Regions from separate parts of the Roseovarius sp. Pro17 genome, predicted to be linked through region 2. Evidence: riboswitches for the same ligand, from Rfam matches in the RefSeq annotation. Region 2 holds a riboswitch; each other region holds the start of a gene.
The links. Region 2 has a riboswitch for cobalamin ahead of U3654_RS16050 (CbtB domain-containing protein). Riboswitches for the same ligand answer to the same signal wherever they lie in the genome.

Region 1 (10,295 bases), 1.8 Mb from region 2:
CTGCGGGGCCGATTAGCAGCGACGCAGCGAACAGGATTGCGGTCGCCACTGTTAGAGGGATCATCACCCGGCTCATCCTCCGGCCTCGGATTTGGTGGTCTCGGGTTCGTCGGCCTCGACGCGGCGGCGCGCGGCGGACATGTCGCTAATTGCACGCAGCACGAAGGGCGTGCCGCAGACCCAGTCCTGATCTGTCAGCGCCGCGCTGACTGCCTGCCCGCGCAATGCATTGACGACCGGATGATCCATGACCTCTTCGGCGCGGCTGCCGCCGGGGTAGCGCCGCGAGGTGATGACCAGATCGGGGTCAATCATCGTAAGGATTTCCAGCGGAAGCTTGCCCCAGGCATACCCCGCCTCAGCGGGCGCGTTGCGCAGACCAGCAGCGGCAAGGATGTCGTTGGCCAGTGAATTTTTGCCCGATGTATAGCCGTTGGCATAATAAAGCGCGGCGCGTGGCGCGTTCTCATCGGGTCCATCGTCGTCACGCATTGCTGCCAAGTCGGCATCGAAACGCGCGACCATTTTCTGAGCCTCGGCCTGCCGCCCCAGCGCCTCGCCCATTTCAGTGATGCGGGTGCGCACTTCGTCCAGCGACTCGACGATATCAAACAGCACGACCTCGATCCCGAGGCGGCGCAGCATCGCGACAGTATCGCGCGAGGTATAGACACCCGCGACCACCAGATCGGGGCGCATCACATGCACCTCCTCGGCGCGGCCAGAGTTGATAACGTAGTGCGCCGCCTCGTCCGCCATGGCCGATGCGCGCCGATCCAGCGCGATCCGGCTGACCGAAATCAGCTGCCCTTCACCAGCGAGCAGCATTGCCAACTGATCAGTGCAAAGGTTGATCGACACGACGCGTCGTGGCGCCTCAGCCAGCACAGGTGGAGCGCTGAATGCCAGTGCCGCGCCCGCGAAAAGTGCGGACGCAGCGAAGGTGCATATGCGATCAGAAGTTCGCACGAAGCCCAACATAGGCTGCGCGGCCCGGCTGATTATAGCCACCTGCCGTCTCGTAATCCTCGTCAAAGAGGTTTTCGAGACGCAGGTAAAGCTGGGCGTTCGGGCTTACGTCATAGCTGACGCCAGCGCCGACCAGCGTGTAGGCACCCACCTTGTTGCCCACGGGCGAAAACGCAGACGGCTCCACGTCGGCGACATGGCGCACATCAACATAGCCCGAGAAACGGTCGGTGAAATCGCTCTGCACCCCAACGACGAGGTCATGTTTGGGCGTGCGGGCCAACCGAGCGCCGTCGGTCGTTGCGTTCGTATAGGTATAGGCCCCGAAAACCGAGACCGCCGCATTCAGCGCATATTCGCCCGACAGCTCGAAACCCCGTGATTTCGTCGTGCCCGGCACCTGATTGTAAGAGGCGCCCGCGAATTCGATCAAATCGTCAATTTCGGTATAGAAGACTGTCGCTTTGGCATAGCCAAGATCGCCGAACGTCTTTTCGACGCCCATTTCGTAGCTGCGGCTCTCCTCTGGCGTTAACGTGGCAAGGCCGAAGGGGCCGAACCGCTCGTAAAGCGATGGCGCACGATAGCCGGTGCCGATCACCGCGCGGAATGCGATATCTTCGACCGGACGCCAGACCGCAGCTAGACGGCCCGTCGTCTTGCCGCCAAAACTGGAATCGTCGTCGTAGCGCAGCGCGGCCGAGATATCGACCCGGTCGCTCGCAGCCACTAGCAGTTCGGCCTGAAGGGCGGTGTCATCCTCGGATCCACGCGCGGGGCCAGAGGTGAATTTTTCTTCGGTATGATCAATGCCGAAGTTTAGCACTGTGCGCCCACCCAACTCGGCACTGCCGAGATAGGCGATGTTGTGCCGCTCGCCGGTGAAGGTGGTGGTGAAACCGGTTGGATCGTCACGGTCAATATCGAAATAGCTGTAGCTCAGCGTATGCGTCACCGCGCCAGATTGTAGCGTGGCAAAAATGCGCGCGCCCTGCTCGGTATAATAGTTGATGCCACTGGCATCATTGGTGAACCGACTACGGTCGATGTCAATTTCACCGTCGCGGTAGTGTAACGCGCCGCCGATGGTCAGCGTTTCGGTGACGTCATATTCACCGGTCATGTCGACGGTGGTCTGCTCGAAACCGTCCTTCTCCGTGTTGAACGCCTGCGCCGAAATGCCGTCGGTCTGGACGTGGCCATAGCTCAGCGCGATATAGCCGCGTTCAGAGCGATAGCCGCCGCTGAGCGTCCCGGAATAAGTGCCAAAACTGCCACCCTCGGCTTGAGCCTGTCCCGAGAACCCCAGTTTTTCAGGGCGATACGTCGTGATATCGACGACACCAGCAATTGCCTCGGACCCATAGAGCGCCGATTGTGACCCTTTCAGAACTTCGATCCGGCCAATCCCCGAAGCGGTAAGACCGCCAAAGTTAAACTGGTTTTGCGTGTTCGACGGATCGGCCACGTCGATTCCGTTGATCCGCACGCCTACATAGCGCGCCGGCAGGCCGCGAATCTGGATCGTACCCAAGTTGCCGAGGCCGCCATTGGACGTAGAACTAACACCGGGCAGACGATCGAGGCGGTTGATGACGGAGGTGTCGTTGCCGCCTGCTTGCTCGCCCTCCAGCACTTCGACAGTGGCGCCGGTGCGGCCCCTCTCGACCGGGCTGAGGCTGGACGACAGCACGATCGTGCCGAGGTCGTAGGTTTGCTGTGCTGTGGCGGCGGTGGCGCTGAGCGCGCCGGTGAGGATGGTGGTGGTCAGTAAAACACGTTTCATATGCGTCTCCGGACTCGCCCGATGCGGGCGATGCAGGTGTTGGATATGCATGCGAAAGAGACGTTTTGACCCTTCCGCAGGCGGCGAGAATGCCACCACACCGGAAGAATCCGTTGACCGTGACGCTCCCCGCGTCCGGACAGGGTGAACACCTCGGCAGGTCTCCTGACTTGCGGGTCAACGCTGGGCCGGGCCTTCCCGCCGCGCGTTGCGGCAGTGACGTGTATCCGGCTTCGCTCACCGCCTACAGTTGCGGGGGCAGTCACGGAGTTGGTGCAAGGCACCTCACCGCGTTCCCTATTATCCAGACGTGTGAGCGCCCGGACCGAAGTAACGCCTGACTAGCGCAGGTGCGGCATGCGGGAAAGAGGGAAAATCCCGATGCGCTAAATTCATGATGGAGGTTTGGTGGGGGATGCCGCGTGCAAGGCGACAGAACTCATATCAAGAGCACATCGCAATACTTTGAAAAGGCCGGTAATTATGGTGGGTGATGAGAGACTCGAACTCCCGACATCTTCGGTGTAAACGAAGCGCTCTACCAACTGAGCTAATCACCCTCGCCGCCGCTCTAACGCCATTGTCGCGCACTGGCAAGAGGCGGTGAACAGCGCGTGGCGGGTGGATAATCTGGATCGCACCGCAAGCCTTTGATTACGCTGAGATTATCCGGTTATCCGGTAAAATTTCCTAGCACGTCCTCGCTCCCATTGCTCAGGTGATAGACGCAGCCTTGACGATTATCCTGCGCGCCCATGTTCTGCTGCGGCAGGCCCTTGGCCAGACCGCGCAGGACCTGCCCCCAAAGGCCATGCGCAACGATGATGCTGGGTCCGGCAAGCTCTTCTGCAAAGCCGCGCACCCGCCCGATCAGCTCCTCCAGCCCTTCGCCGTCGGGGGCTGCGGCGTAGGTCAGCAGATCACTGGAACCTTGCGGCAGGTCCGCCTTCGCCAACCCCTCCCAAGCGCCCGTGTCGATCTCGGCAAGGCGCGGATCGATGACCGCATCATATTCTGGCAACGCCAGCGCGGCAGTCTCGCGCGCGCGCCCGAGGGGAGAGACATAGATGTTGCCCGGCCCCGTCGCGACGCGCGCAGCAATGTCTGCGATCAGTGCCGCCTGGCTATTGGCCTGCGCGCGCCCCAGCGCGGTCAGAGGCGAATCCAGCCGACCCTGAATGCGCCCGGCAAGGTTCCATTCAGTCTGGCCATGACGCAGAAACCAGATGTCTGGCCAGTTCGGAACATGTGCTTTGGGCATAGATTAGGCCGTTGCAAATAGTTGGAAAATGGTGGGTGATAAGAGATTTGAACTCCTGACATCTTCGATGTGAACGAAGCGCTCTACCACTGAGCTAATCACCCTTGGGCCATTTTTTAGCGTCACTCTTCGCTGTCTGCAACCGCTTCTTTGGCTGGTGCGATCATGCTGCCGGGCGTGCTGCCGGGCAACGGCGGGGCGCCTGTGGCAGAGCCCGCACCAGCGGCCTTGGATTGGCGGATATTCGCGACGATGATGCGCGCTTTATCGGTGTCCTTGATGCGTTTACGCTTGATTTTGCCCATGGGTTGCAGGTTCAGATCGCGACCTTCGGACAGGGCATCGCCCAGCACGGCAAGCATCGCTTCGATCACCGGTTTGGCGTGCTTTTTCGCCACGTCCGAGCGTGCGACAACCTGCGCTATCAACTCCTGCTTTTTGAGGGGGATATTGCCGTCGTCGTCTGCAAGCACCGCATCCGTTGCGCCAGAATCCTGCGGACCTGCGCCCAGACCTCCTGCGCTACCGCGCTTTTCAGGGTTATTGGCGTGATGGCCGCCCACCAGCGGCGGTTTCGGCACCAGCGTCGTCGGGCCGCCCTGCGCGCGCGGCGGCGCGGGTGGCTTGGGTGGCATGGCGCTGGCGCGGCTGGGCTTCTGGCCTTTGGTTTTCGTCTTGTCGCCTGTCGATTTGCTGCTTGCCATTGTGGCCGCCCCTTTTTGTTTTCTGCTTGACGACAGGTTAGCCACATGGCGCAGATTTTGCCAGTGCCAGTTGCGACCGATGCGGCTAGCGGCCCTTGAACAGACCGCCAAGGATGCCGCGCACGATGTGTCGTCCGGTCGTGCCTTTCAACTCCTTGAGAACCGCGCCAGTGATCGCCTCGCCAAAGCTGCCCGCGGTCCCCTTGCGCGGCTGCGCGGTCGAACGCTCGACCCGTGCGCCGGAATAGCGGCGGCCTGCGTTAAATTCACGCTCGGCGACGGATTGCTCTTCTGCGGCTTCTTCGGCGCGGGCGGCTTCGGCAGCGGCCTGATCCGAGCGGCCCTTGAGGATCTCATAGGCTGATTTGCGGTCGATCAGCGTGTCGTATTTGCCCGCCACCGGCGAGGCCTGCATGGCGGCGCGGCGGGCGGCATCATCTATCGGCCCTAGTTTCGAGGATGGCGGGCGGATCAAACTACGCTCGACGATGCCGGGCACGCCCTTGTCCTCCAGCATGGAGGTCACCGCCTCGCCAACGCCGACGTCGCGGATGGCATCGACAGTCGAGAACCTCTCATTCGGGCGATAGGTTTCCGCCGCGCGGCTGAGCGCCTTGCGGTCGCGCGCGGTAAAGGCGCGCAGCGCGTGCTGGAACCGATTGCCCAACTGGCCAAGGATATCCTCGGGGACGTCGTCGGGGTTTTGCGTGATGAAATAGACGCCGACCCCCTTGGAGCGGATGAGGCGCGCGACCTGCTCGACCTTGTCGACCAGCGCCTTGGGCGCGTCATCGAATAAAAGATGCGCCTCATCAAAGAAAAAGACCAGCTTGGGCTTGTCGGGATCGCCGACTTCGGGAAGCGTCTCGAACAGCTCGCTTAGCAGCCATAAGAGGAAGGTGGCATAGAGCCGCGGCGCGCCCATCAGCTTGTCGGCAGCGAGGATGTTGATCTGACCGCGCCCGTCCGCACCGACATGCATGAGGTCCGCGAGGTCCAGTGCAGGTTCGCCGAACAGCTGCGTGCCACCCTGATTTTCCAAGACCATCAACTGGCGCTGGATCGCGCCGACCGACTGGATCGACACGTTGCCATAGCGCAGCGACAGGGTATCACGGTTCTCGCCGACCCAGACTAGCAGAGATTGCAGATCCTTGAGATCCAGCAGCGGCATTCCCTCTTCGTCCGCAACGCGAAAGGCGATGTTCATGATGCCTTCCTGCGCCTCGCTCAGCTCCATCAGGCGGCTCAGCAGGAGCGGCCCCATTTCGGCCAGAGTGGTGCGTACCGGATGGCCTGCAACACCGAAGAGATCCCAGAAGGTAACGGGAAAGGCCGCATAGCTATAGTCGTCCAGCCCAATCGTGGCCGCGCGGCTGGCGAAGGCATCGTGGAGCTTGAATCCCTCGCTGCCCGCTTGCGCAAGGCCCGACAGGTCGCCCTTGACGTCCGATAGGAACACCGGAACGCCGGCGGCGGAAAACCCTTCGGCGAGGATCTGAAGCGTCACGGTCTTGCCTGTTCCGGTCGCGCCCGCGATCAGGCCGTGCCGATTGGCGTATTTCAGGCTGAGGTTTTGGGGCTGCGAATAGTCCGGGCCCCCGCCGCCGATAAAGATGCCGTCGCTCACCACTTCGTCCCCTACAGATGGCGCACGCCTCGCCGCGTGCTGAGCGAACATACATTTTTAACTGTTTCGTGCCAGTATCAATTTCATTCCGGCGCATATGTCCTCCTGGCGCCGGGATGAGTTCCTCCCTGTCAGACTGGCCGCGCCTTCGGGTGCGGCCCTTTTTCATCGGGTAAATTCGTGCGCATTTAGGACGATCAACCGCGACACATTTTGACTGTTGACGACGATTTTCAGGTGTCGTAGCGTCCGCGTCAATACTAAGTCGGCCAAGTCCGGCAGGGAGAAGATTGGGGAAAGGGGCCGCGAGGCTCCTTTTTCTGTGAGTGGCTTCCTGTGTGCGGCCGCTTCGCGCCGAGGCGTCCATTGCCAAGGCGCGCGGAAATCCGCCTTGCATGCCCGGCCCGGCTGCGATTTTATCCTGACAGTGCGGACGCGCCATGTTAGATGCGCCGTGAAACTTCTCCGTGAAACTTCAATGACTGAAGGGGACAACATGCCCAAATCGCTTTCCATCCTGACTATTGCCGCCGCTCTCGGCCTTGCCGGTGCAGCTTATGCGCAGGACACGTCGACAGATACAGACGCTGCGGCAGACACGGTCACGGACACCGCTACGGATACCGCTACAGACGCGGCAACCGACAGCGCCGCCGATACTGCGACCGAAGAGGCAGCGACCGATACCGATACCGCCACCGAAGAGGCAGCGGAAGGTGCTGCGGATGCAGATGCGGATGCAACGGGCGAGGCAGCCGATGACGCAGCCGCCGAAGGCACCGCAGAGGACGACAAAACCTTCTCGACCGGCAAGGAGGTCGGAACCGATCAGCCTGCGGTCTACATCAAGGAGAAGTTCGGCGACTGGAACCTGCGCTGCTTCCGCAATGCGGACGGCGAAGACCCTTGCCAGCTTTATCAGCTTTTGCGCGAGGCGGGCGGCAATCCCATCGCCGAATTCAGCGTGTTCCGCATCGAAGGCCAGGCGCCCGCAGTCGCCGGTGCGACCGCGATCGTGCCGCTGGTCACGCTGCTGACCGAAGAGCTGAAGCTGTCGGTCGATGGCGGCACCGCCAAAAGCTATCCCTACCGCGTTTGCACCGAGGCTGGCTGCGTCGCGCAGATTGGCTTTACCGCAGAGGACATCGCGATCTTCAAGAAGGGCAACAAGGCACAGTTCACTCTGGTCCCCGCACAGGCGCCCGATCAAAAGGTCAAGATTGATGTTTCGCTGAGCGGCTTCACCGCAGGCTACGAAGCTGTCGCGGCGTTCACCGAGTGAGTATGACTGACGACTGAACTATCAAAGGGCGGGCTGAAAGGCCTGCCCTTTTTCTTTGCCAGCGGGCCTGCCCAACGTGCGCGCTGTCCCTACTCTGCCCGGCGCAGCGCCAGCACAGCATTCAGCCCGCCGAACGCAAACGCATTGCTCAGCGCGACCTCGACGCGTGCCTCGCGCGCCTCGTTTGGCACTACGTCTAGCGCGCATTCGGGGTCCGGCTCGTCATAGTTGATGGTCGGTGCGATCACCCCATCGCGCAGCGCCATGATGCAGGCCAGCAGTTCGACCGCGCCTGTGCCGCCAATCAAGTGCCCATGCATTGATTTAGTTGAGGACATCATCAGCTTGTCCGCGTGGCGGCCAAACACGTCGGCGACAGCGGCGCACTCCGTCTTGTCATTGGCCGCCGTGCCGGTGCCGTGGGCATTGATATAGCCGACGTCTTCGGGCGACACGCGTGCATCCAGCAACGCACCGGATATGGTGCGCGCCGCGCCCACCTTGGACGGCATCACGATGTCGGAGGCGTCCGAGGACATGGCGTAGCCCACAACCTCGGCCAGGATATCGGCGCCGCGCGCGCGGGCGTGTTCATATTCCTCAAAGACAAAGATGCCCGCCCCCTCGCCCTGCACCATGCCGTTGCGATTGGCGCTAAAGGGCCGACAACCGTCCTTGGACATGACGCGCAGCCCCTCCCACGCCTTGACACCGCCAAAGCACAGCATGGATTCCGACCCACCGGTCAACATCACGGGGCTAACCCCGCCATGCACCATCTGAAAGGCCTGCGCCATTGCATGGTTCGACGACGCACATGCGGTCGACACGGTAAAGCTGGGTCCGCGAAGGCCCCAGGTCATCGACACATGGCTGGCCGCTGCGTTGTTCATCAGTTTGGGCACCACAAAGGGATGCACGCGGTTCTTGCCGTCCTCATAGACGGTGCGGTAATTCTCATCGAGGGTGGTCATTCCACCGCCGGAATTGCCCAGAATGACGCCCACTTTTAGCGACAACTCATCGTTGAAGGTGATCCCAGATTGCGCGACGGCTTGACGTGCGGCGATCAGCGCAAACTGGGTAAAACGATCATAAAGCGCCAGTTGCTGACGGGTGAACGCGGCCTCAGGATCATAGCCTTTGACCTGACCGCCGATGCGGATCGACAGACGCTCGACATCGCGAAACTCCAGATCGCTGATCCCACAGCGCCCCTCGCGCATCGCCTCCAACGTGGATGGCACATCCTGTCCTAGCGCATTGATCGTGCCGGCGCCGGTGATGACGACGCGCTTCACGACTGCTCGGCGACCAGCCGCTGCACGCCCTGTGCGATGGAACCCACGGTCGATATGTCGAAATCACCTGCCGACGGCTCGTTCGCGTTGAACGGAACGGTGATGTCGAACGCTTCCTCGATGGCGAATATGCTTTCCACCAGTCCCAGAGAGTCGACGCCCAGATCCTCGAGCGTACTGGCGAGCGTCACGTCTGACGGTTCCAGCATGGCCTGCTCGGCGACGATGGCGATCACGCGGTCCGGAATGCTCATGCCATGACTCCTTGAGGTAGTGACACCGATTTAGTCACTCTGCCCGGCCTTGAAAACCGATTTCTTGAGCTGTGCGACATCTGCGACCAGACGCCCGAGGCGGCGCATGTTCTTGTACATGTCGATATGTGCATCCATTTTCATCGCGGGATAGCCCAGCAAGACACGGCCAGCCGGCACATTGCTGAGGATCTTGGTGCCGCCGCCCGCGATCACATTGTCCCCGACAAAGAGGTTGTCGCCCACACCGACTTGCCCCGCCAGCACCACGTTGTTGCCGATCCGGGACGAGCCTGCGATGCCGACCAGACCGCAAAGCAGCGTATCGGTGCCGACAACCACGTTATGAGCGATCATCACCAGCGTGTCGATCTTGGTGCGGTCACCGATCACCGTGTCACGCACCGTGCCACGGTCAATGGCGGCATTTGCGCCGACCTCGACATCATCGCCAAGACGTACCGAGCCGAGGCTGTGAATGCGCACATAGCTTTGCGCAGCGGCACCGCCCTGATCGCCCAGCGTCTCGCGCACCGACTCGACGCCTGATTTCTCGGGCGTGACAAAGCTGAAACCGTCGCCACCCAGAACTGCGCCCGGATGGATGATCACGCGCGCGCCGATGTGCACCCGAGCGGCGATGCGCACGCCCTCGCGGATCAGGCCATTCTCGCCGATCACCGCATCCGCGCCAATTGTGGCCTGTGGCCCGATCCGGCAGCCCGCGCCGATCCGCGCCCCTGCCCCTATCACGCTCAGCGGGCCGACATGCACGCCCTCACCCAACTCAGCTGTCTCATGGATCACCGCCGATGGGTGGATGCCGTCGCCCCAACCCTCACCCAAATCCATCATCTGCGTGAGGCCCGACATGGCGTAACGCGGGCGCGGTGCGACGATGGCCGCCTCTAGCCCCAGCGCCTGCCAATCGGCACCCTCCCAGACCAGCGCGGCGCGCGCGCGGCCCTTGGGCAATCCGTCCGCATACTCAGACTTGGTTGCCAGTGCCAGATCACTGGGACCAGCATCGGCAGGTTCGGCCAACGCGCCGACCGAAATATCTGTGGCGCCAAAGGCAGTCGCCCCCAGCGCCTCGGCAATCTCACGA
Region 2 (10,295 bases):
GCTATATCCGCGACGTCGCAGCCTTGCCTACAAACGGGTCAATCTTCCATTTGCGTAGAATGATGGTTGATGAATTCATCCACGGTGATCCCATTTATGGTGGAGAAAGTCTAAAGACTGTGATCGCAAAATATATTAGTGGTGTAGACCACGTTGTTCTTTACGACGCCCCGGATTTCCAAGAGGCTTTAAAGAAGGAAGACCCAGAAATTTCAGCCTGAGGCAATCAACTGCCAGATCCTGCCTCCCGCCGGGCTACCGCCTCGATTTTCCTAAAGTTTGAAAGTGACGAAAGTGCTCTTCTGACCTTTGGAGTATCGTGCCCGCCTGGTATTAGGTATCGATGATCTACAACTAAAGAGGGAACTTTGGGTGAAAGTGCTGCAAAAAAAATTCCGCCAGCGACAAAGTGGTGGATCGTATGAAGAATGGAGCCTATTTGTATGTTCGCCCTGTAAGGTGCTGCGATGGCATTTCGTATTTGACTAGCACTGATATTGCCACCTTTGTCATGCAGGTGCGCCACCTCGAACGAAAAGTCCAAAAAAGGGTCACAAAGCTCTAGGGCAGCAGTAGAAATTTGGTCGACGTCCGCTTCGGTAATTCTATATCCGCTGTACATAGATGCGGAGGACAGTTGGGCGCGCCACAGAACGCTACAGATGAAGAAGGCGAGAATACTGTGATCGATGGTCTTTAGCGGGTTCACAGACGTCGCACTTTTAACGAAAAGTATAGCGGCTTCATCACACGATTCATTGAAGTACATTTCACACTTCGCACATAGAATGTAGGACCATCCGCTTTCAGAGCTGGGTCGGGTGCCAAAGTCCTGATGGATTTTTGTGGCCTTGCCTTTACCGCCCCGCTTTAAATCTCGAAAAAACGCATCAGGAATCGCATGTGACTTCCTAAGCTGTCTATTTTGCCCGCAGCGCTCACATGTAGAGAGCTTTTGGGAATTCACCCGTCGTTGCGTCCAGTCCACGGTTGCTTCCTATGGCGAAACTCACCTTACAATCTCGCCTTCAAGTTCACCTAACACCGACATTGGTTTGCTGATCAGGGAAATCACAAGACCTCACGTCAAACGTTTGCTTTCGAGAAGCTACGTTGCAGCATGCCATGGCATTGGTCAACGGCAGCTAAAGGCCGGGAGTGCCGATGGCGCTTGCCCGTGGGTTTGCACTGCGATTGAATGGCGGTAATTTCCGAAAGGTCAGAATTGCTTATGCCAATCTACGAGTTTGCCAGCGAAGAAATCCGCCCCCTGCTAAAGACCACGTTCAGCCAGATGCAGCTGCAGGAGCGCCGTGATCTTCAGCGCCTTCTGCGGGCCAACATCTCAGTGGTTGCACCCGATACGCTCGTGATCGCGGAGGAGTTCGGGGACTGGGACGAGTCGCGGCGGCGCATCGACCTTCTCGGCATCGACCGCGATGCGAATCTCGTCGTGGTCGAGCTCAAGCGAACGGAGGACGGCGGCCACATGGAACTGCAGGCTATCCGCTACGCCGCGATGGTCTCGACCATGACCTTCGATCAGGCTGCCGACGTGTTCGGTCGCTATCTCGCACAGATCGGTAACGCCGACACCGATGCACGGGCCGAGCTGCTCGACTTCCTCGGGTGGGACGAACCCGATGAGGATGCGTTCGCGCAGGACGTGCGGATTGTCCTGGCATCGGCCGAATTCGCTCGCGAGTTGACGACATCGGTCCTCTGGCTCGTGGAGCGCGGCATCGACATCCGCTGTGTGCGCCTCCAGCCTTACGACCACGACGGTCGAGTTTTTGCGGATGTCCAGCAGATCATCCCGCTCCCGGAGATGGCGGAATACCAGGTCCGGGTCACCGAGAAGAAGCGCAAGGAGCGCGAGGCGCGCTCGGACACCCGCAACTGGACCAGCTACGATGTCAGTCTCGGTGGAAATAAGCTATCTGCGCTGCGGAAGCGGCACGCCATTTATCAGACGTTCCGCCATCTCGTGGAGCACGGCATCGCCCCGGAGAAGATCGCCGAACAGTGCGGCCCGCGGGCCAATCGGGCGCTCGTGTCAGTCGATGGGGACGTGAACGCGGAAGACTTCTATCGTCTCGCGAAAGAGGCGCGGGCGAAGGAGGGGCGCAGCTTCGACCCGACCCGATACTTCTGCGGTAACGAAGAACTCGTCCACTTCGGCGGCAGGACATACGCTTTCCTCAACCAATGGGGCGAGTCGGACTGGAAGCAAGCCATAGTCAATCTGCGCGAGGTATTCTCCGATAAGGAGATCGAGTTCACGCCATCCGAATAGCGGCCCCAATCGTCTGCTTCTTCCACTGATCGAATTGCGGTCCTTATTTTTTTGCGACAGCTGCGGCGAACGTCCGGTTTGACGGGCCGCGCCGCAGCATAATTTTCAGTGACTGCAGTCTCCTCCGGGCCGCCAACACCATCCAATAATCGTCTTGCAATGTAATCGCTTGTTTCCCACCTTTGAAGTGCTTCAACTCAGGAGACTTATGATGAGCGCACGTTTATCGAAAGCAATCAGGATAGGCGATGCCGCAAAGGCGGTCTTCCGAAAGACAAAGATGTTTCCAGGCCAGCGCTTTGAAGAGCATGAAGACTGGTGCGAGCGCGAACATGTCGGAGTCGAACCGATGCTGTTAGCTCTTTCGATGGAGTTGGCGCTCAAAGCGTGGTTCGTTTTTGACTACGATGATCCCAAGGTTATCAAGTCGCATAACCTCGAAAAGCTGTTTGACAGCTTGTTGCCAGAGAGTCAGCGGAAACTCGAAGTGGAATTCAAGAGATCAGTTGCTCCACGGCATCCTAGTGCATTCTACATCGACTACAGTATTCGCGACATTCTTTCCCAGCACAAAGATGCATTCATCGATTGGCGCTATCTCCATGAGGCAAAGAAATCGATGATGTTTGACCAGAGTGCTTTTGAAGCGACGCTGGAGATGGTTCTCCGGGAGTTCAGAAAAAGATACCGCACTGAAAATGTGAACCCGCTTTGACCGTCTTGAAAGATGCCTGCTTTTTGGGAAGCTGCAGTGCAGCGTCAGAGAAATTGGCGCACCGGGGGGCGTGGGCCGAAAGCGATTATAATCAACGCATCAACGATCAGTTTACATCAACGCCACATCAACCTGCGACTGCGCGTTTCAGACTGATTTTGCGGCTGAATGCATGTGAATGTTTTTGATTGCGGAGCGAATAAACTTGTCGAAACAAACGCATATCGCATAAGTGGCTGTTATCGTTAAGCTATTGGAATCGCGGGTATTTCGGCTCATAACCTGAAGGTCGTAGGTTCAAATCCTACTCCCGCAACCAAATTACTACACGATATCAAATGCTTAAAGCCCGACCTAATCAGTCGGGCTTTTGCTTGTGCGGTTTACATCAACGCCACATCAACACCGGACCAGAAAAACCGCACCAGCGTGCATAAGCGGGCAGCGACAGGCCACCGCGTGCAAAAAAACGCGACTTGTGGTTTGCTGGAACCGATTACCGCCATATAACGCTTACCGATTTGCAACCGGCCCTGCGAAAAAAACCGTGGCAGCATCGCGCCATGATCTCCTTCCGCCTCACTTCCGATAACCATCCCGACACGCGCGGTGCGTCACGCGGCTGGCCGGGTAGCGTTTCGGACTGGCTTGACCAGTGCTGGATGACCCGGTGACCCTGACGCGGTACTCTTCGGCCATGGCGTGCGATGATGCAGTGTGGCGTTATCAGATGCGTGGAATTTCCCGCGGCCGATTGAAGACGCAACCTTGTGAAACAAATCGGGCCTATCTCTAGGCGGTCCCGCCGCATATTACTTTACGGGGGTTATATCCGACCTGTCCGTCCAGATCATCCGCAAGCCCGTGCCTGGTCCCGCGTCACGGCGTAATCCGCCAGCCAGTCGATCATCATCGCGCCCTCAGGTGACGCTTCAATCTCGTCGGCCATCCCTGACTGTTCGGCTCGGCTGTACTCCATCAATGGCGGGCGGACGCTCTGGCGAACATCAGAACCACTGTGCAGGCGCCGAGCGAGAGCATCGCGGTCCCGAGGGCGGCAGCTGGCGGCGTCCACACACGTCCCGTCTGACTGTTGTTGACACTTATTCCGCCGCCCAGTCCCACGGCATGAGGTCGTCGCGGCGGGGCATCTTGTGATCTGCGACGCGGTCGAGCACTCAGTGAAGACAAACCTCTGGGTCGACGCTGTTCATGCGCGCGGTTTCGATAAGCGTGTAGGCGATGGCTGCGACTTTACCGCCGTCCTTTTGCCCCATGAAGAGATAATTCTTGCGACCGAAGGTTGGCAAGCGGCACGCCGCCTTCGGCCTGCCGTAGCATCGAGATGACCTGCGCGGTCGTGTTTCTGCTCGTTTTCAATCAGTATCTCCTCATGCGTCTTGCCAAACAAGTTTTGCTAATGAAGCACCTTACTTCCGGGAAGATTGCACACCTTACCACCGGAAATTCCTTGTGAAACAGTCTGGCTTCGCGACACAGCGAAAATCGTATTGCCTATGCGAAACCAAACTGGTTATATGAGCAGGCTTGGTGTTCCGAAAAGCGCAGAAATGTGTGGAACCTAACAGGGAATTCAGTAAGGGCAGCCGCCCGAAGCTGGAGCCGCCCCCGCGACTGTAAGCGGTGAGCTGTTGCCCCTCATGCCACTTGCCAAACCCGACGACGGGTGCGGTGGGGAAGGCGGGCAAACAGCCACGACCCGCGAGCCAGGAGACCTGCCAAGCACGATTGAAACGCGATGCCGTCGGGTGGACGGTAAGGAGAGCTACAATGACTACACTGACCCAAGTTCAGGGCCAATCCCATGGCAAGTTGCGCGCTGATATATTGCCCGCGCTTTTCGCGGCAGTTCTGGGACTGGCGATTATTACCCTGACAGGCCACGTTCAGGCCTCGGCGTTGCATGACGCCGCCCACGATGTGCGTCACGCCACCGGCTTTCCCTGCCACTAACGGATGTTCTCTAAATTTTTGACCAGCGCGTTGTTCGCTGGTGCTGTAGCTGGCTTGATTGCCGGTCTGCTACAGTTGGCATTCGTGCAGCCTGTTTTGCTGCATGCGGAGCTTTATGAGCGTGGAGAACTGTTGCATTTCGGGGCCGATCCGGTCACCGCGCATCCGGTGTTGCCGGGGTTTGATGCGGTTCGTGACGGGCTGAGCGTGATCTTCACGATGCTGACCTATACGGGCTATGGCTTGCTCCTGCTGGCGATGATGTCAGTGGCCGAGGGGCGCGGCGCGCAGATAGATGGGCGCATGGGGATGATCTGGGGCATTGCGGGCTTCGTCACATTCCACCTTGCCCCGGCCTTTACGCTTGCGCCCGAGGTTCCGGGCGTGGCGGCGGCAGAGGTGGGTGCGAGGCAGGTCTGGTGGTTTGCCACGGTCGTGTCGGCGGGGGTGGCGCTGTGGCTGCTTGCGTTTGCGCGCAATTGGGCGCTTCGGGGTCTGGCCGTGGTCTTGCTGGCAGCACCTCATTTGATCGGCGCGCCAGAGCCGGACAGCTTTAGTGGTACAGTGCCACCAGAAATCGCTGCCCTCTTCGCGGCGCGGGCCTTGGGCGTCGGTTTGGCCGCGTGGGTGTTGCTGGGCGCCTTCGCCGGTTATTTTTGGCGGCGGGAGGAGGCGCACGACACAGCGAGAGTCGGCGCATGAACAGGGCGCTTGGTCTTTTCGCCATCGGACTGGTGTTCGGTGGCGGAATAGGCTTCACGCTTGCTGCGGGCAGTGGGGTCACTTTTGATGGGCACGATCACGGTTATGCTGCTGTGCATGGCGGCATGACTAAGGGCCACAGCGGCAGCGCGCATGATATCGCGCACACCACTGCGCTTGAGGTGCCCGCACTCGATGCGCCCGAAATTGCAATTGAGCTGACCCGCGATCCGATCGAGGGCTACAACCTTCAGGTTCATACCGGAAACTTCACCTTCACGCCCCGGGCCGTCGGCCTGGTGGATGTGCCGGGCGAGGGGCATGCGCATGTTTATGTCAACGGTGAAAAGCTGGGCCGTCTTTATGGCGCATGGATGCATCTTCCACGTCTGCCGCAAGGCGAGGTGATCGTTTTAGTCACGCTGAACAGTAACACCCACGGCCCGCTTGCCGTGGACGGGACGCCAATTGCCGCCATCACGACGCTTTTCGTTGAGGAGTGACCGTTGCGTCAGCGAATACCGGAAGCCCGCCATGCGCCTTTTGATCTCCAGAAAGGAGACCCGCCAATGACCGCTACCTTGCATGTCTGCATGACTTGCCGCGCTGGCGAGGTGCCACAGGACGATGCGCCACGCCCCGGCGCATTGCTGCACGCAGCCTTGACCGAGGCAGGTGCGCCGGAAGGGGTGCAGATCGTGCCGGTTGAATGCCTGTCGGCCTGTTCACAAGGGGCGACTGTTGCACTGTCGTCGCCCGGAAAATGGACCTACGTCTATGGACGGCTGAGCCGTGCCGACAGTGTCGAAATCCTTGCAGGTGCCGCCGCTTATGCCGCCTCCGCCGATGGCCTTGTGCCGTGGCGTGAACGCCCCGTGATTTTCCGCAAGCAAAGCCTTGCCCGTATTCCCCCGATGGAGGCCCCCAAATGACCGACCTTGCCAAAATCCCCGTGACCGTGATCACCGGCTTTCTCGGCTCGGGCAAAACTACGCTGATCCGCCACCTGATGACCCATTCAAAGGGGCGTCGCTTGGCTGTGCTGGTCAACGAATTCGGCACCGTCGGCGTCGACGGCGACATTTTGACATCCTGTGCGGATGAGGATTGCCCTGCGGAAAACATTGTGGAACTGGCCAACGGCTGCATTTGCTGCACCGTAGCCGACGATTTCATTCCCACAATCGAGGCGCTGATGGCGATGCCGGTGCGTCCCGACCATATTCTGATCGAAACCTCGGGGCTGGCTCTGCCAAAACCCTTGCTCAAGGCCTTTGACTGGCCGGCGATCCGCTCGAAGATCACCGTGGATGGCGTGATCGCGCTGGCTGATGCCGAAGCGGTTGCCGCCGGCCGGTTTGCTTCTGATGTCGCAGCAGTGGATGCGCAGCGTCTGGCGGATGACAGCATCGACCATGACACGCCGCTGTCAGAGGTTTTCGAGGATCAGATTTCCTGTGCCGACATCCTCTTGCTGTCCAAGGCCGACCTTGCCGGACCAGACGGCCTTGCAGCAGCGCGCAAGCTGATCGAGGCGCAGAGCCCGCGCAAGATACCCATCCTTGAGATGAGCGAGGGTGTGATTGATCCCAACGTGATTCTTGGCCTGAACGCTGCCGCCGAAGACGATATTGCCGCGCGACCATCGCACCATGACGGTGCGGACGACCACGAGCACGAGGATTTCGAAACTGTCGTCGTCCCGATGCCGGAAGTGGATGATGTCGATGCATTGATTACCGCGATCGAGCGTCTGGCGAACGAGCAGCACATCCTGCGGGTCAAGGGCTATGTCGCCGTGATGGGCAAGCCGATGCGCCTTTTGGTGCAGGCCGTGGGGGCGCGCGTTCGCCACCAGTTTGACCGCCCCTGGGGCGCCGGCCAGCGCGCCGGGCATCTGGTCGTCATCGGCGAGCACGACCACATCGACGCTGCCCGGATCCACCAGACACTAGGGGCCTGAACCATGCACATCGTTTTCCGTGAAAGTCATGGGCTGGAGGATACGGATGCACCGTATGATCCCGGCCAGACGCCAGCGGATCTCGTCGTGCTGTCCTTTTCCGACAGTGATCTTGGCGCCTTTGCTGCGGGTTGGCATCGGGGGGGCGGGCCGAAGGGTGATCTGCCGACCTTGCGCCTGTGCAACCTTGTGGCCCTGCGCCATCCCGCGTCCGTTGATAATTATGTCGAGGCGACGCTGACAGGGGCGAAAGGTATTCTGATCCGACTGATCGGGGGCGAGAATTACTGGCCTTATGGCATCATGCAGGTTCAGGACTTTGCGCGCCGCCATAACATCGCCCTTGCGATCCTGCCCGCCGATGGGCGCGAAGATCCCGGCCTTGATGCCCATTCGACGCTTCCGGTCTCGACGCTGCGGCGGCTGTCACATCTATGCGACACTGGCGGACCCGTCGCCGCACAGGCGGCTTTGGCGCAACTTGCGCTGGCCGCAGGGTTTTACGCGGCTCCGGTTCTGGGTGCGAAATCCGTGCCAGATTGTGGCTATTACGATCCTGTCAAAGGGGTGATCCCCATCGTCAATGCGGGCAAAGACGTGGTCGCCGTGACCTTCTATCGCAGCTACCTGATGGCCTCTGATACCGCGCCGGTCGACGCGATAATCGCCGCCCTGCAAGAACGGGGTTTCAATGCGATCGGTCTGTTTGTGCCGTCGCTGAAGGCCGACAGCGCGCGCGCCTTCCTTGCCGAGGCTTTGGCCCATCTGGCCCCTGTGGCAATCGTAAACGCGACTGCGTTTTCGGGGCGCGGCGAGGATGGGCGCACGCCGCTGGACGCGCCCGGCTGTCCTGTGTTTCAAGTGGCCCTCTCTACCGCACAGCGCAAGGACTGGGCGACGAGCGAGCGCGGGTTATCCCCTGCTGATCTTGTGATGAACGTCGTCATGCCCGAGGTCGATGGCCGCATTTTTGCCGGTGTCGTCAGCTTTAAGGCACCGGGTAAGAAAGATCCCGATCTGCAATTTTCCCGGTTTGCCCACGGCGCCGATGCTGATCGCATTGGCGCCGTCGCGGACCGGGTATTGGCATGGCATCGGCTGGCCAAAACACCGCCGCACAACCGAAAGCTGGCGCTGGTCCTGTCGACATACCCGGGCCGCGAAGATCAGATCGCTCATGCCGTCGGCCTTGATGCGCTGGCCTCGGTCGAGGGAATGTTGCAAACCCTTGCCGACGCCGGATATACCGTGAGCTCCGACACCGGATTTGGCAAAAGCCTTCCCCGTCAGAGCATTGCCTGGCCCTTGGATGACTACCGTAGAGCACTCGCAACCCTGCCGCAAGAATTGCGCGACGATCTGATCGCAGCCTGGGGCAGAGCGGAAGATGATCCGCTTTTCAAGAACGACGCATTTCACTTTCCCGCGCAGGCGTGCGGCAATGCGCTGATTGCGCTGCAACCGGAACGGGGCGCGACGGTCGCCCGCGAAAATGATTATCATGACCTCGCCCGCGTGCCGCGCCATTCCTACGTCGCTTTTTACCTTTGGCTGTGTGCGCAGGAGTATCACGGGTTGGTGCATATCGGGGCGCATGGCACGCTGGAATGGTTGCCGGGCAAATCGGTTGCTCTTTCCGATGATTGCTGGCCCGAAGCGCTGACGGGTGCGATGCCTGTAATCTATCCTTTCATTGTCAACGACCCCGGCGAGGCCGCACAGGCCAAACGTCGGATTGGGGCCGTGACACTGGGCCATATGCCACCTCCCATGAAAGACAGCGTCGTGCCCGAAGGGCTATTACGCCTTGAGGCTCTGCTTGACGAATACTCCTCGGCCGACGGTCTTGACGCTGCCCGCCGCGACCGACTGATCGGCATCATCCGTGCCGAAGCACAGGCCTCCGGCGTCGAAGCCGACCTCGGCCTTGATCTGGCCGCCTCTGCCGCAGAGGCGATGACGCGTATTGACCGCTTTGTCTGCGACATCAAGGAAAGCCAATATGGCGATGGGCTGCATATCTTTGGCGCAGCGAAGGGTGAGACCGAGGGCTTGCTGACCGCCCTTGCTGGCCGTCGGGTGCCCGCTGGTCCGTCCGGCTCGCCCTATCGGGGGCGCGCCGATGTTTTGCCGACCGGGCGGAACCTGTATTCGGTCGACCCGCGCGCCGTGCCGTCCCGCGCGGCGCATGCTCAAGGCGTGAAGCTGGCCGAAGAACTGCTGCGCCGCCACCTTCAGGACAAGGGTGATTGGCCCAAAGGGCTGGTGATCGACCTTTGGGGTTCGGCGACCATGCGCACGGCTGGCGAAGAGGTGGCAATGGCGCTGCATCTTGCCGGGCTTACCCCCAAGTGGGACGAGGGATCGGACCGCGTGTCGGGCTTTGAGATTGTGCCGCTGGCGCTGCTGGACCGACCCCGTATCGATGTTACCTTGCGCATCTCTGGCCTGTTCCGGGATGTCTTTCCTGGCCTTGCGCAGATATTTGAGGCTGGCGCTGTTGCCCTGTCCCAGCGTGATGAAGCGCCTGACATGAACCCTTACCTGATCCTAACGCCGCGCGTCTTTGGGCCCAAGCCTGGCCTTTACGGTATCAACATCGAAAACGCGCTGCACGACTATTCTGATGCGGGCCGCGATGCTGC
Region 3 (10,295 bases), 2.1 Mb from region 2:
TCGCGCACGATAGCCAGGAATTTTCCAGAATTGTTGCGCGTCTTGATGCGCTGCCACGCGTCTTGAGGGTGGGTGACATAGGTATCAGGCGCGTTCAGCACCGCCATTTCTTCGGCCACCCATTTGTCACGGCCCGACTTCTCCAACTCGCGTGCCAGATGCTCGTAAACTTTGCGCAGGTGTGTGACATCCGCCAGCGCGTAACTTTTTTGCGCATCGCTCAGCGGGCGGCGCGACCAGTCGGTAAAGCGCGAGGATTTGTCGACCTGAGCCTTGGCAATGCGCTTGACCAGCGTCTCATATCCGGCCTGCTCGCCAAAGCCGCAGACCATTGCGGCCACTTGGCTATCGAACAATGGCGTCGGGATCAGCCCGGCATCAATATAGAATATCTCCAGATCCTGGCGCGCGGCGTGGAACACTTTGACCGTGCTTTCATCGCGAAAGAGATCGTATAGCGGCTCCAGCGACAGGCTATCGGCTAAGGGATCGACCAGAACTGCCGTCTCGTCGCCCTCGCCCGGATAGGCCAGTTGCACGAGGCACAGTTTGGAGTAATACGTGCGCTCGCGCATGAATTCGGTGTCGACGGTGACATAAGGGTGCTGCGCGGCGCGAGTGCAATAATCAGCGAGGTCTTGGGTCTTGGTGATGGTCTGGATCAAGGGAACGGCTTCTTTCGGTGATGTCTGTTACGCCGCTATAATCCGAAGCTGCGCGAATTGAAACGGGTTTGGCGCAGCCTCACGACAGGTAGATGGGTGTGCGGTTACCGTCAGCAAAGCGGCGCAGCACCGCGGGATATAGCTGATGCTCGGCTTTCAGCACGCGCGCGGCCAGCATATCAGCGCTGTCCCCGGATTTGATCGGGACGCGCGCTTGGCCCAGAATCGGGCCATCGTCGAGCGCTGCTGTCACCTCGTGTACCGTGCAGCCCGCCTCAACGTCGCCGGCATCCAGCGCGCGCGCATGGGTGTGCAGGCCACGGTATTTCGGCAATAGCGAAGGGTGAATATTAATCATGCGCCCCTGCCAGCGCGCAACGAATCCTCCGGTCAGCACGCGCATGAACCCAGCGAGGCAGATGATATCTGGGGAATGCTCCATGATACGCTGATGCAGCGCATCCTCAAAACTGGCGCGATCCTCGCCAAACGGCCGGTGGTCGACCACCTCGGTCGCAACGCCGCGCGCAGCCGCCTTTTGCAGCCCACCCGCATCCGCGCGGTTGGACAGAACCAGTGCAGGGCGCGCGGGATGATCGCCCGTCATGCTGTCAAGCAGTGCCACCATGTTCGAGCCGCCGCCGGAAAGCAGGATGGCGACTCGCACTGTCACGCCAGAGCGCCGCTATAGCGGACGCCAGCACCTTGCGTGACATGGCCAAGGCGATGCACCGTCTCGCCCGCCTCTGTGAACAATTCGGTCAGCGCATCGGCGCGCGAGGCGTCGACGCAGACGATCATGCCGACGCCACAGTTGAAGGTTTTCAGCAGCTCGGCCTCATCCATGCCGCCCGTTTGGCGCAGCCAGCCAAAGACGCCGGGCAGGTCCCACGCGCCAAGGTCGACATCAGCGCCCAGCCCCTCGGGCAGCACGCGCGGCAGATTTTCCGTGAGTCCACCGCCGGTGATATGGGCCAGCGCATGCACGCCACCCGCGCGGATCGCTGCCAGCGCCGATTTCACATAGAGGCGCGTCGGCGTCAGCAACGCCGCACCCAAAGTGCCATCCTGCGCGCCGTCCTGCCAAGGGCAATCGGCGTCCCAGCCCAAGTCCGACATTTCGACCAGCTTGCGCACCAGCGAATACCCGTTGGAATGCACGCCATCGCTGGCGAGGCCCAGCAGCACGTCACCTTCTTGCACGCCATCAGGCAGCGCCCCGCCCCGCTCCATCGCGCCGACGGCAAAGCCTGCCAGATCGAAATCGCCCGCCGGATACATGCCCGGCATTTCCGCCGTCTCGCCACCGATCAGCGCCGCGCCCGAGCGCACACAGCCCTCGGCGATACCCTCGATGATGCGGGCCGCTTGATCCATCTCCAGCTTGCCGGTGGCGAAATAATCGAGGAAAAACAGTGGCTCAGCCCCTTGGCAGACGAGATCATTAACGCACATGGCGACCAGATCAATCCCCACGCCGTCCACGTTGCCCGTGTCGATGGCGATGCGCAGCTTGGTGCCGACGCCGTCTGTCGCCGCAACGAGCACCGGATCGTGATAGCCGGCCGCCTTGAGGTCGAAAAGCGCGCCAAACCCACCAAGTCCGGACATGATGCCCGGACGCGCCGTGCGTTTCGCCGCAGGCTTGATCCGCTCGACCAGCGCGTTGCCTGCATCGATATCGACGCCTGCGTCGGCGTAGCTCACACCAGTCTTGGGATCGGTCATCAGCGCTCTCCTCAGATTTACGCGCGGGGTAGCCCATCATCGCGCCCGGCGCAATCTCAAAGCCTTGACGCGGCCGCCGCCCCTGCTTAGGAGGCTAGCCATGGCGGGCCTGTAGCTCAACTGGTTAGAGCAGAGCGCTCATAACGCTTTGGTTGCGGGTTCAAGTCCTGCCGGGCCTACCATACTACCGCCACGCCATCCGCGCCGACCGATCGAAGCCAGCCAGCACGCGAGCCGCGAATCTAATCCACACATTTCACCAACTCGTCAGCGACCGAGCGCAATAGCGCGCTGTAAAAGCCGGGTCCTGCCTCGATCCCTGCACCCAATGGATCAATCAGGCCCGCCTTGGCGCTGGTCCCTTCGATGACGGTGGCGACAAACGCCGGGTTGAACTCTGGCTCGGAAAAGACGCAGGCGACATTCAGATCATGCATCGTTTGGCGAACCTCTTCGATCCGCGCAGGACCAGGGTCGGATGCGTCGCCAGCCGCGATAGCAGCGGCCGCGCTCAGACCAAAACGGCTCTCGAAATAATGATAGGCATCGTGAAAGACAACGAATTGCAGGGCCTTCGCCGGGGCAAGGATTTCGCCGATCTCAGCCTCTGCCGCCGCAATCCTCAACTGACTTGCCTTAGCATTTGCTGCGTAGGTCTCGGCGTTTTCAGGATCAATGCGGCCGAGTTCATCCGCGATTACGCCCAGCCAGACGCTGGCGTTCTGCGGATCGAGCCATGCGTGCGGATCGTATTGCGCGCTCTCTTGATCCCCACGCCCGCTCTCATGCTCATGCTCATGATCATCTGCCGCAAACTGTACGCCAGTGCGAAATTCCAGCAGCGTAGTTCCCCGTGCGTCCAGCAGTGCAGTCACAGGGGCCTGCGGGGCCAGATTGGCTATCGCGCCCCCCAACCACGGCGTCAGCTGAGGCCCAATCCAAAAAACCACATCTGCCTCTTGCAGAATGCGTGCCTCGGATGGTCGCATGGCGTAGCCGTGGGGCGACGCGCCGGGCCGCACCACCTGCCCCGGCGCCCCCAACCCCTCCATCACCTGCGCGACCAGCGAGTGGACCGGCGCGATGTCGGTGGCGACATTCGGCACGTCCGCCTTGGCCGAGGCGACGCATGTCGATGACAGCAGAATGGCGGCAAGAATAACGTCGCGGATGGACATGATTGCCTCATGTGATTATATAACATTACAACATCCCACTACATGATATACTATAACATCTCAAGCCGAAATCCGAGGTTGCCTCCCATGCCGATCAGAGCGTTCAACACACATGATCACCAAGGCTGCATCAAAGCGGGCCTCGCCGCAGCCGAGCGTCATTGCGCCGAAAACGGTCTGCATTTCACTCCGGTCCGTCGCCGAGTATTGGAGATTCTGCTGAGCGAACATAAGGCCCAAGGTGCCTACGACATCCTGAATGTGTTAAGCGCCGAGGGGCTGGGATCGCAGCCGCCCGTCGCCTATCGCGCGCTCGATTTTCTGGTCACGCATGGCTTTGCTCACAGGATCGAGCGGTTAAATGCGTTCATCGCCTGCTCGCATGCCGAGGGGCAGCATGCGCCCGCCTTCCTGATCTGCCGCACCTGCAAGCGCGTCGTCGAAGCCGAAACCGATCCCAACGCAAGCGAACTGGCGCGCGCGGCGCGGCGCGCCGGTTTCGTCATTGAGCGCACAGTGCGCGAGGCCGAGGGGCTCTGTCCCGGCTGCATTGAAGGGCCGGCTACCTCAGGCGAGGCGTCCGCGTGACGGTTCCGCTGATTGAGGCCCGTGGCCTGAGCGTTCGGTATGGTGGCACCACCGTGTTGGAAAATGTCGATTTTAGCATCGCACCGGGCGAAATCGTGACCATCGTCGGCCCGAATGGATCGGGCAAATCGACGCTGCTGCGCGCGCTGTTGGGTGGCGCGCGCCCCAATGCGGGACAGATAACCCGCCGGGCGGATCTGCGTCTTGGGTATGTGCCACAGCGGCTGGTGCTGGACGCCGCGCTACCGATCACCGTGGCGCGCTTTCTGGGTTTGCCCCGACGTGTGACGCGCACTGAGGCCCGCGAGGCGCTGGAGCGCGCAGGCGTGCCCGATATTGGCGACCGCCCAATGGCGGATCTGTCGGGCGGTCAGTTTCAGCGCGTGTTACTGGCGCGTGCGCTGCTGGGGCGGCCTAATCTTTTGATGCTCGACGAAGGCGCGGCAGGGCTGGATCAGCCCGGTGCCGCCTCATTTTATCGCCGGATCGAGGATGTGCGCCGCGAGACCGGCTGCGCCGTGCTGATGGTCAGCCACGATTTGCACGTGGTGATGAGCGCGTCTGACCGCGTGATCTGCCTCAACGGTCATATCTGCTGCGAAGGCACGCCCGAAGTGGTGGCCGAGGCGCCCGTCTATCGCGCCCTCTTTGGCGAGGGCACGCAAGGCGCGCTGGCCCTATATCGCCACCATCACGACCACGTCCATGGCGACGATTGCGGGCATGATCACAACAACGATAAAGCCGAGACACGCCAATGATCCTCGACGATTTCATGACACGCGCCGCATTGGCCGGGATCGGCACGGCGTTGGCCGCCGCGCCGCTGGGCTGTTTTGTGGTGTGGCGACGCATGGCCTATTTTGGCGATGCGACCGCCCATGCCGCGATCCTCGGCGTCGCGTTGTCGCTGGCGCTGTCGCTGCCGATATTTGTCGGGGCGCTGGTGGTGGCGCTGGCGATGGCAACGCTGGTCACGGCCCTGTCGGCACGCGGACGGGCGATGGACACGGTGCTGGGCGTTCTGGCGCATTCGGCGCTGGCCTTTGGGCTGGTGGGCGTGTCGTTTCTGGACGGGGTGCGCATTGACGTCATGGCATTTCTCTTTGGCGATATCCTGTCGGTGTCGCGCGGCGATTTGGGCGTGATTTGGGGCGGCGCGGCGCTGGTGCTGGCCCTCGTCGGCTGGCGTTGGTCGGCGCTGCTGACCGCCACCCTTGATCCCGACCTCGCCCGCGCCGCCGGGATCGACCCAAAGCGCGAAGAACTCATCCTTACGGTCGCTCTCGCCATAGTGGTCGCCGTGGCGATCAAAGTGGTCGGCGCGCTGCTGATCACGGCGTTGTTGATCATTCCCGCCGCGACCGCCCGCCCGTTTTCGCGCACGCCCGAGGGCATGGCTGTAGCGGCAACCATCCTCGCAATGGTGGCGGCGTGGGCCGGGTTGCGTGCGTCCTATTCATTGGACACGCCGACCGGCCCGACCATCGTCTGCGTCAGCGCGGTGATGTTCGCTCTCTCAAACATCGCGGCCCGCATTCAGCGCGGATAACCCAATCAGTGAAATCGGGCGGCACGACCCCGGCGCGCGGGGCGTGCCACATGCGCCGTGGCCTGATGCAGGAACTGAACGAAGGCCTGCGCCGCTGCGCTTTCTGCCTGAGATGGGGCATCGGCCAATGCCTGCCGCGCCGCTTCGGGCGTCGCAGCGCCCGGCAATGTGAATGCCCATTCGAGAAAGCCCATGCGCCCTGCGGCGTCGGCATCGGGGCCTGTCGCATCGCTACGTTCCAGCCCGCTGAGGATCTGTGTCACGTTCATCTTCTGTCTTCTCCTCGGCCGCACCCCGGGCCGGATGGGGCAGAGGAATGCGCAAGGGCCGTAGCAGGGATCGCCGCCGACAGCGCCCGCACCGCCCCCCGCGGTTTGACGTCTATCCAAGGCTGGTTTCCGGACTTGAGGGGCCGGGCCTGTTCGGCCCATGATCCGGCATCCTTCCCAGACCATTTGGCCCAGTGGCGTTGTGCCGTCTCGCCCACCCTTACCGTTGCGGGGGCAGTGCCGGAATTTCACCGGCTTCCCAATTCTCCGCGTCGAGATGCGGCACCTTGGATCTCTACTGTGACGGATTCGAAATTCGCGCACAACGATTCATCGCAGGCGTATCGTCAAAAGAAATTTCTAGCCTCCGGCGGGGATATTTCTAGCCAGAAAATTCATGGCGCAATCCCTAAAACGGCACGTCGTCCGGGCTGGTGACAAAGCGCGCGACGACCTTTTTGGTGCCGGCCTTGTCAAAGGCGATTTCCAGCTTATCACCTTCGATTCCGATGATTTCGCCATAGCCGAACTTCTGGTGGAACACCCGGTCGCCCACAGTATGGGACGAGGTGGCAGCCATGTCGATCACGGGCGATGTCGATTCGCGCGGCTGGACAGTTGGGCGCTGGCTGGCGCGCGATTGCATGCGTTTCCAACCGGGGGAGTTGTAGACGTTCGCGTCAGCCACTTTGGCATCAATGCTGTTCTGCAAGTCGCCGCCCGTTCCCGCCGCGCCATATCCGCCGCCATAAAGGCCCGGCGGCGTCAGCACATCAACGTGATCCTCGGGCAGTTCGTCGATAAAGCGGGACGGCAGCGACGATTGCCACTGGCCGAAAACGCGGCGGTTGCCAGCAAAAGAGATCGTGCAAACCTCTTCGGCGCGGGTGATGCCGACATAGGCAAGGCGGCGTTCCTCTTCGACGCCCTTGAGGCCGCTCTCGTCCATTGAGCGTTGCGAGGGGAACAGACCATCCTCCCATCCCGGCAGGAACACGGCGGGAAATTCCAGACCCTTGGAGGCATGGAGCGTCATGATGCTGACTTTCTCGCCCTCATTGTCGCTCTCGTTGTCCATGATGAGGCTGACATGTTCGAGAAACCCGGTGAGGTTTTCGAAGTTTTCAAGCGCTTTGACCAGTTCCTTGAGGTTCTCCAACCGCCCCGGCGCCTCAGGGGTCTTGTCGTTTTGCCACATCTCGGTGTAGCCGGATTCGTCTAGGATGATTCCGGCCAGTTCTATATGGCTGACCCCGGCGTCACCTGTCATTCGTCCCCAGCGGGCAAGGCCGTCCAGCAGCGTCGCAAGCTCCTTGGCCCCCTTGCCGCCAAGGCCCTTTTCCTCCAGCAGGATACGCGCGCCCTCGATCAGCGGCACGCCGTTTTCGCGCGCAATCACCTGGATTTTCTGTTGCGCCTTGTCGCCCAGCCCGCGCTTGGGCGTGTTCACGATCCGCTCGAACGCCAGATCGTCGCTGGGGCTGGTGACGCAGCGGAAATAAGCCATGGCATCGCGGATCTCGAGCCGCTCGTAGAAACGTGGGCCACCGATGACGCGGTATGGCAGGCCGATGGTCAGGAAACGGTCCTCGAAGGCGCGCATCTGGTGCGAGGCACGCACGAGGATGACGATTTCTTCATGGCTAAAATAATGAAACGCAGGATCAAGAGGTTCATTGTTGTTGATGCGATCTGATAGATCTAACATCAACTTGCGGGTCTTATATTCACGTAAAGGACTATTTTGCAGTCGAAACCTCTCGTAGAGTTCGTCAGGTGTTTTTACACCTCCTAGCGCATCCTTTTTTGCCAGTCGTTCAAACTCTTGGGTAATTGTTTTTGAACGCGGGTTCCGTCTGTGAATGGCAAAGCTCGAACTTCCATCAATCATCGCCTCGATTTCCTCGCCGATCCATCGTGCCTCTTCGTCGCCGTCCCAATGACCGATCAGGCGAACTTTTTCGCCCTCCTCTACATCGGTCCACAGCTCCTTGCCCAGACGCCCCTTGTTGCCCGCGATCACGCCGGATGCAGCCGCGAGGATATGAGGGGTCGAGCGGTAATTCTGTTCCAGCCGGACCACATGCGCGCCGGGAAAATCCTTTTCGAACCGCAGGATATTGCCCACTTCGGCCCCTCGCCAGCCATAGATCGACTGATCGTCATCGCCGACGCAGCAGATGTTTTTATGACCACCCGCCAGCAGGCGCAGCCAGAGGTATTGTGCGACGTTGGTGTCCTGATACTCGTCCACCAGAATGTAGCGAAACCAGCTCTGATATTTTCGTAAGATATCGTCATGGGTCTGAAATATGCCGACGACATGCAGCAGCAGATCGCCGAAATCGACGGCGTTCAGCTCGATCAGGCGGCGCTGGTATTGTTCATAAAGCGCGACCGCCTTGCCGTTGTAGGCTCCAGCCTCGGCGGCGGGCACCTTATCGGGCGTCCAAGCTCGGTTTTTCCAGTGATCGATAACGCCGGCCAGTTGGCGCGCGGGCCAGCGTTTGTCGTCGATACCGGCCGCCCGCACCAGCTGTTTCAGCAGGCGCAACTGGTCGTCGGTGTCCAGAATGGTAAAGTTCGATTTCAGCGTTGGCTCACGGCCTTCCCCCTCGACGCCAATCAGCTCGGCATGGCGGCGCAGCAGCTTGACGCAGATCGAGTGGAAGGTGCCCAGCCACGGCATCCCCTCAATCGACTGTCCCAGCAGCGCGCCAACGCGGGTCTTCATCTCGCGCGCGGCCTTGTTGGTAAAGGTGACGGCCAGCACCTCGTTCGGCTGGGCGCGGCCCGTATTCAATAAATGCACGATACGCGTTGTCAGTGCCTTGGTCTTGCCAGTTCCCGCCCCGGCCAGCATCAGGACGGGGCCGTCCATCGTTTCCACGGCAAGGCGTTGTTCGGGGTTCAGGTCGTCCAGATACCGCGCCGGTCGCGCGGCCATTGCGCGCGCGGACAGCGATGCGCCCTCAAAGGCGTCGGATTCGTCAAAGCTATTCATGGCGTGCATCCTAGCGCGGCGCGCGCACGAGTTAAAGTGATGTTCGGCATATGTTCCGCACAAAATTAACCAAGGCGCATCGCAATCACCGGGCGACCATGCGCGTCACCCGGCCCTATCCAGCCACCCAGTTTATCCCGCCTTCTTGCCATCAATAGTTTCGGCCAGCGCCTCGGCACGGGCGGCGATTTCGGCCAGCGTGTCGGTGACCGAGGCAGGTACTACCGGCACCTCGACCCGCTCAGGCGCGGGCGCGGGCGCGTCGCGAAGGCCCGACAGTTCGGCTTCGCGCTCGGACAGCTTGTCCTCCATCTCGCGTAGCTTGTCCTGCAAACCGGCAGTCTTGTCGGCCAGCATCAAGCCAGCCATCAGCAGCATCCGTGGCTCGGGGATGCGGCCAATCTGCGCGGACAGAACCGAGGCCTCGTCATCCAGCATCTTGGCGGCGGAATGCAGAAAATGCTCTTCGCCCTGCTGGCACGAGACTTGAAAGGTGCGGCCACCGATTTCGATATCAACTTCGGGCATCATGCGTCCTCCATCCCGGTGCCGCGCGCGTCGTTGTCTGCGGACCCTCCTGTGATCTGGCCCAGCTCGGTCAGGATCACATCCATCTCGGCGCGATCAGCGGCGCGCGAGGCGCGCAGGCCGTCCAGTTCGGCCATCATCGCCTTGTTGATCAAATGCGGTTCGGCCACACCGTTGGAATTGGCCTCGCGCAGGGCGGCGTTATTGTCGCGCAGTTGCTGGTTTGCATGGCGCAGCGCCTGCAATTCGCCGTCCAGACGCTTGAGCGTCTTGGCGCGCGCAGCCTCGTCTTCGGCTTTGGTGGCGTCTGCATTGGTCGCGCTCGCCAGCTTCTCTTCGGCCTCACGGTTACGCGCATTCAGCTGTTTGACACGCTCTTCCAGTTGGGCGTTAGCCAGCTTTTCATCCTCGATCTGCTGGCGCAGGGTCTCTGCTTCGTCGTCGTCCTTGCCATTGTCACTGACTGGTCCCAGCCCGTCGAGTCCCTGCCCGATCCGCTCCAGCGCGGCCATGATGCGGCTTTGCATTGCGTCGATATCGCTCATCGCGTGAATGTCCTTCCTTAGTGTCCTGTCCGGCCATGCCGAATCGGCGCATGACCTGTTTGATCCAAGTCTAGCGAATGGCTGACAAAAAGGCTTCCCCCCTTGCGCGGTATCGTCGGGCCGGGCGGTGGCCCGCTATGGCAGCGCTTGATCTTCGGGGAAGGGCTGATATTGAGGCTGGCATAAATCATCCCTGCCAAAAGGATTCCGCTGCCGTGGATATCGCCGCCCTCGCCCG

Region 1: it holds a riboswitch for cobalamin, as region 2 does, so the genes downstream of both, U3654_RS07585 (TonB-dependent receptor plug domain-containing protein) here and U3654_RS16050 (CbtB domain-containing protein) in region 2, are expected to answer to the same signal.
Region 3: it holds a riboswitch for cobalamin, as region 2 does, so the genes downstream of both, U3654_RS05915 (hypothetical protein) here and U3654_RS16050 (CbtB domain-containing protein) in region 2, are expected to answer to the same signal.

What each region holds. Positions count from the first base shown of each region.
Region 1 covers NZ_CP141179.1:1,553,227-1,563,521, reverse strand. Annotated here, with positions in the region: gene U3654_RS07595 (iron ABC transporter permease) at 1-64, opposite strand, end outside; gene U3654_RS07590 (ABC transporter substrate-binding protein) at 73-861, opposite strand; gene U3654_RS07585 (TonB-dependent receptor plug domain-containing protein) at 956-2,755, opposite strand; cobalamin riboswitch at 2,893-3,100, opposite strand; tRNA gene U3654_RS07580 (tRNA-Val) at 3,240-3,315, opposite strand; gene U3654_RS07575 (histidine phosphatase family protein) at 3,429-4,016, opposite strand; tRNA gene U3654_RS07570 (tRNA-Val) at 4,046-4,120, opposite strand; gene U3654_RS07565 (HU family DNA-binding protein) at 4,139-4,720, opposite strand; gene U3654_RS07560 (helicase HerA-like domain-containing protein) at 4,806-6,350, opposite strand; gene U3654_RS07555 (invasion associated locus B family protein) at 6,847-7,632, shown strand; gene U3654_RS07550 (beta-ketoacyl-[acyl-carrier-protein] synthase family protein) at 7,722-8,933, opposite strand; gene U3654_RS07545 (acyl carrier protein) at 8,930-9,187, opposite strand; gene lpxD (UDP-3-O-(3-hydroxymyristoyl)glucosamine N-acyltransferase) at 9,218-10,295, opposite strand, start outside.
Region 2 covers NZ_CP141179.1:3,320,256-3,330,550, reverse strand. Annotated here, with positions in the region: gene U3654_RS16075 (hypothetical protein) at 1-221, shown strand, start outside; gene U3654_RS16070 (hypothetical protein) at 227-988, opposite strand; gene U3654_RS16065 (hypothetical protein) at 1,232-2,296, shown strand; gene U3654_RS16060 (hypothetical protein) at 2,505-3,011, shown strand; partial or broken gene U3654_RS16055 (transposase domain-containing protein) at 4,115-4,315, opposite strand; cobalamin riboswitch at 4,544-4,770, shown strand; gene U3654_RS16050 (CbtB domain-containing protein) at 4,803-4,985, shown strand; gene U3654_RS16045 (CbtA family protein) at 4,989-5,687, shown strand; gene U3654_RS16040 (hypothetical protein) at 5,684-6,190, shown strand; gene U3654_RS16035 (DUF1636 family protein) at 6,257-6,619, shown strand; gene cobW (cobalamin biosynthesis protein CobW) at 6,616-7,650, shown strand; gene cobN (cobaltochelatase subunit CobN) at 7,654-10,295, shown strand, end outside.
Region 3 covers NZ_CP141179.1:1,215,666-1,225,960, reverse strand. Annotated here, with positions in the region: gene rnd (ribonuclease D) at 1-662, opposite strand, end outside; gene purN (phosphoribosylglycinamide formyltransferase) at 745-1,338, opposite strand; gene purM (phosphoribosylformylglycinamidine cyclo-ligase) at 1,335-2,393, opposite strand; tRNA gene U3654_RS05940 (tRNA-Ile) at 2,499-2,575, shown strand; gene U3654_RS05935 (zinc ABC transporter substrate-binding protein) at 2,636-3,571, opposite strand; gene U3654_RS05930 (transcriptional repressor) at 3,659-4,159, shown strand; gene U3654_RS05925 (metal ABC transporter ATP-binding protein) at 4,156-4,920, shown strand; gene U3654_RS05920 (metal ABC transporter permease) at 4,917-5,711, shown strand; gene U3654_RS05915 (hypothetical protein) at 5,717-5,980, opposite strand; cobalamin riboswitch at 6,083-6,285, opposite strand; gene U3654_RS05910 (ATP-dependent helicase) at 6,390-8,984, opposite strand; gene U3654_RS05905 (cell division protein ZapA) at 9,117-9,512, opposite strand; gene U3654_RS05900 (hypothetical protein) at 9,512-10,057, opposite strand; gene tkt (transketolase) at 10,273-10,295, shown strand, end outside.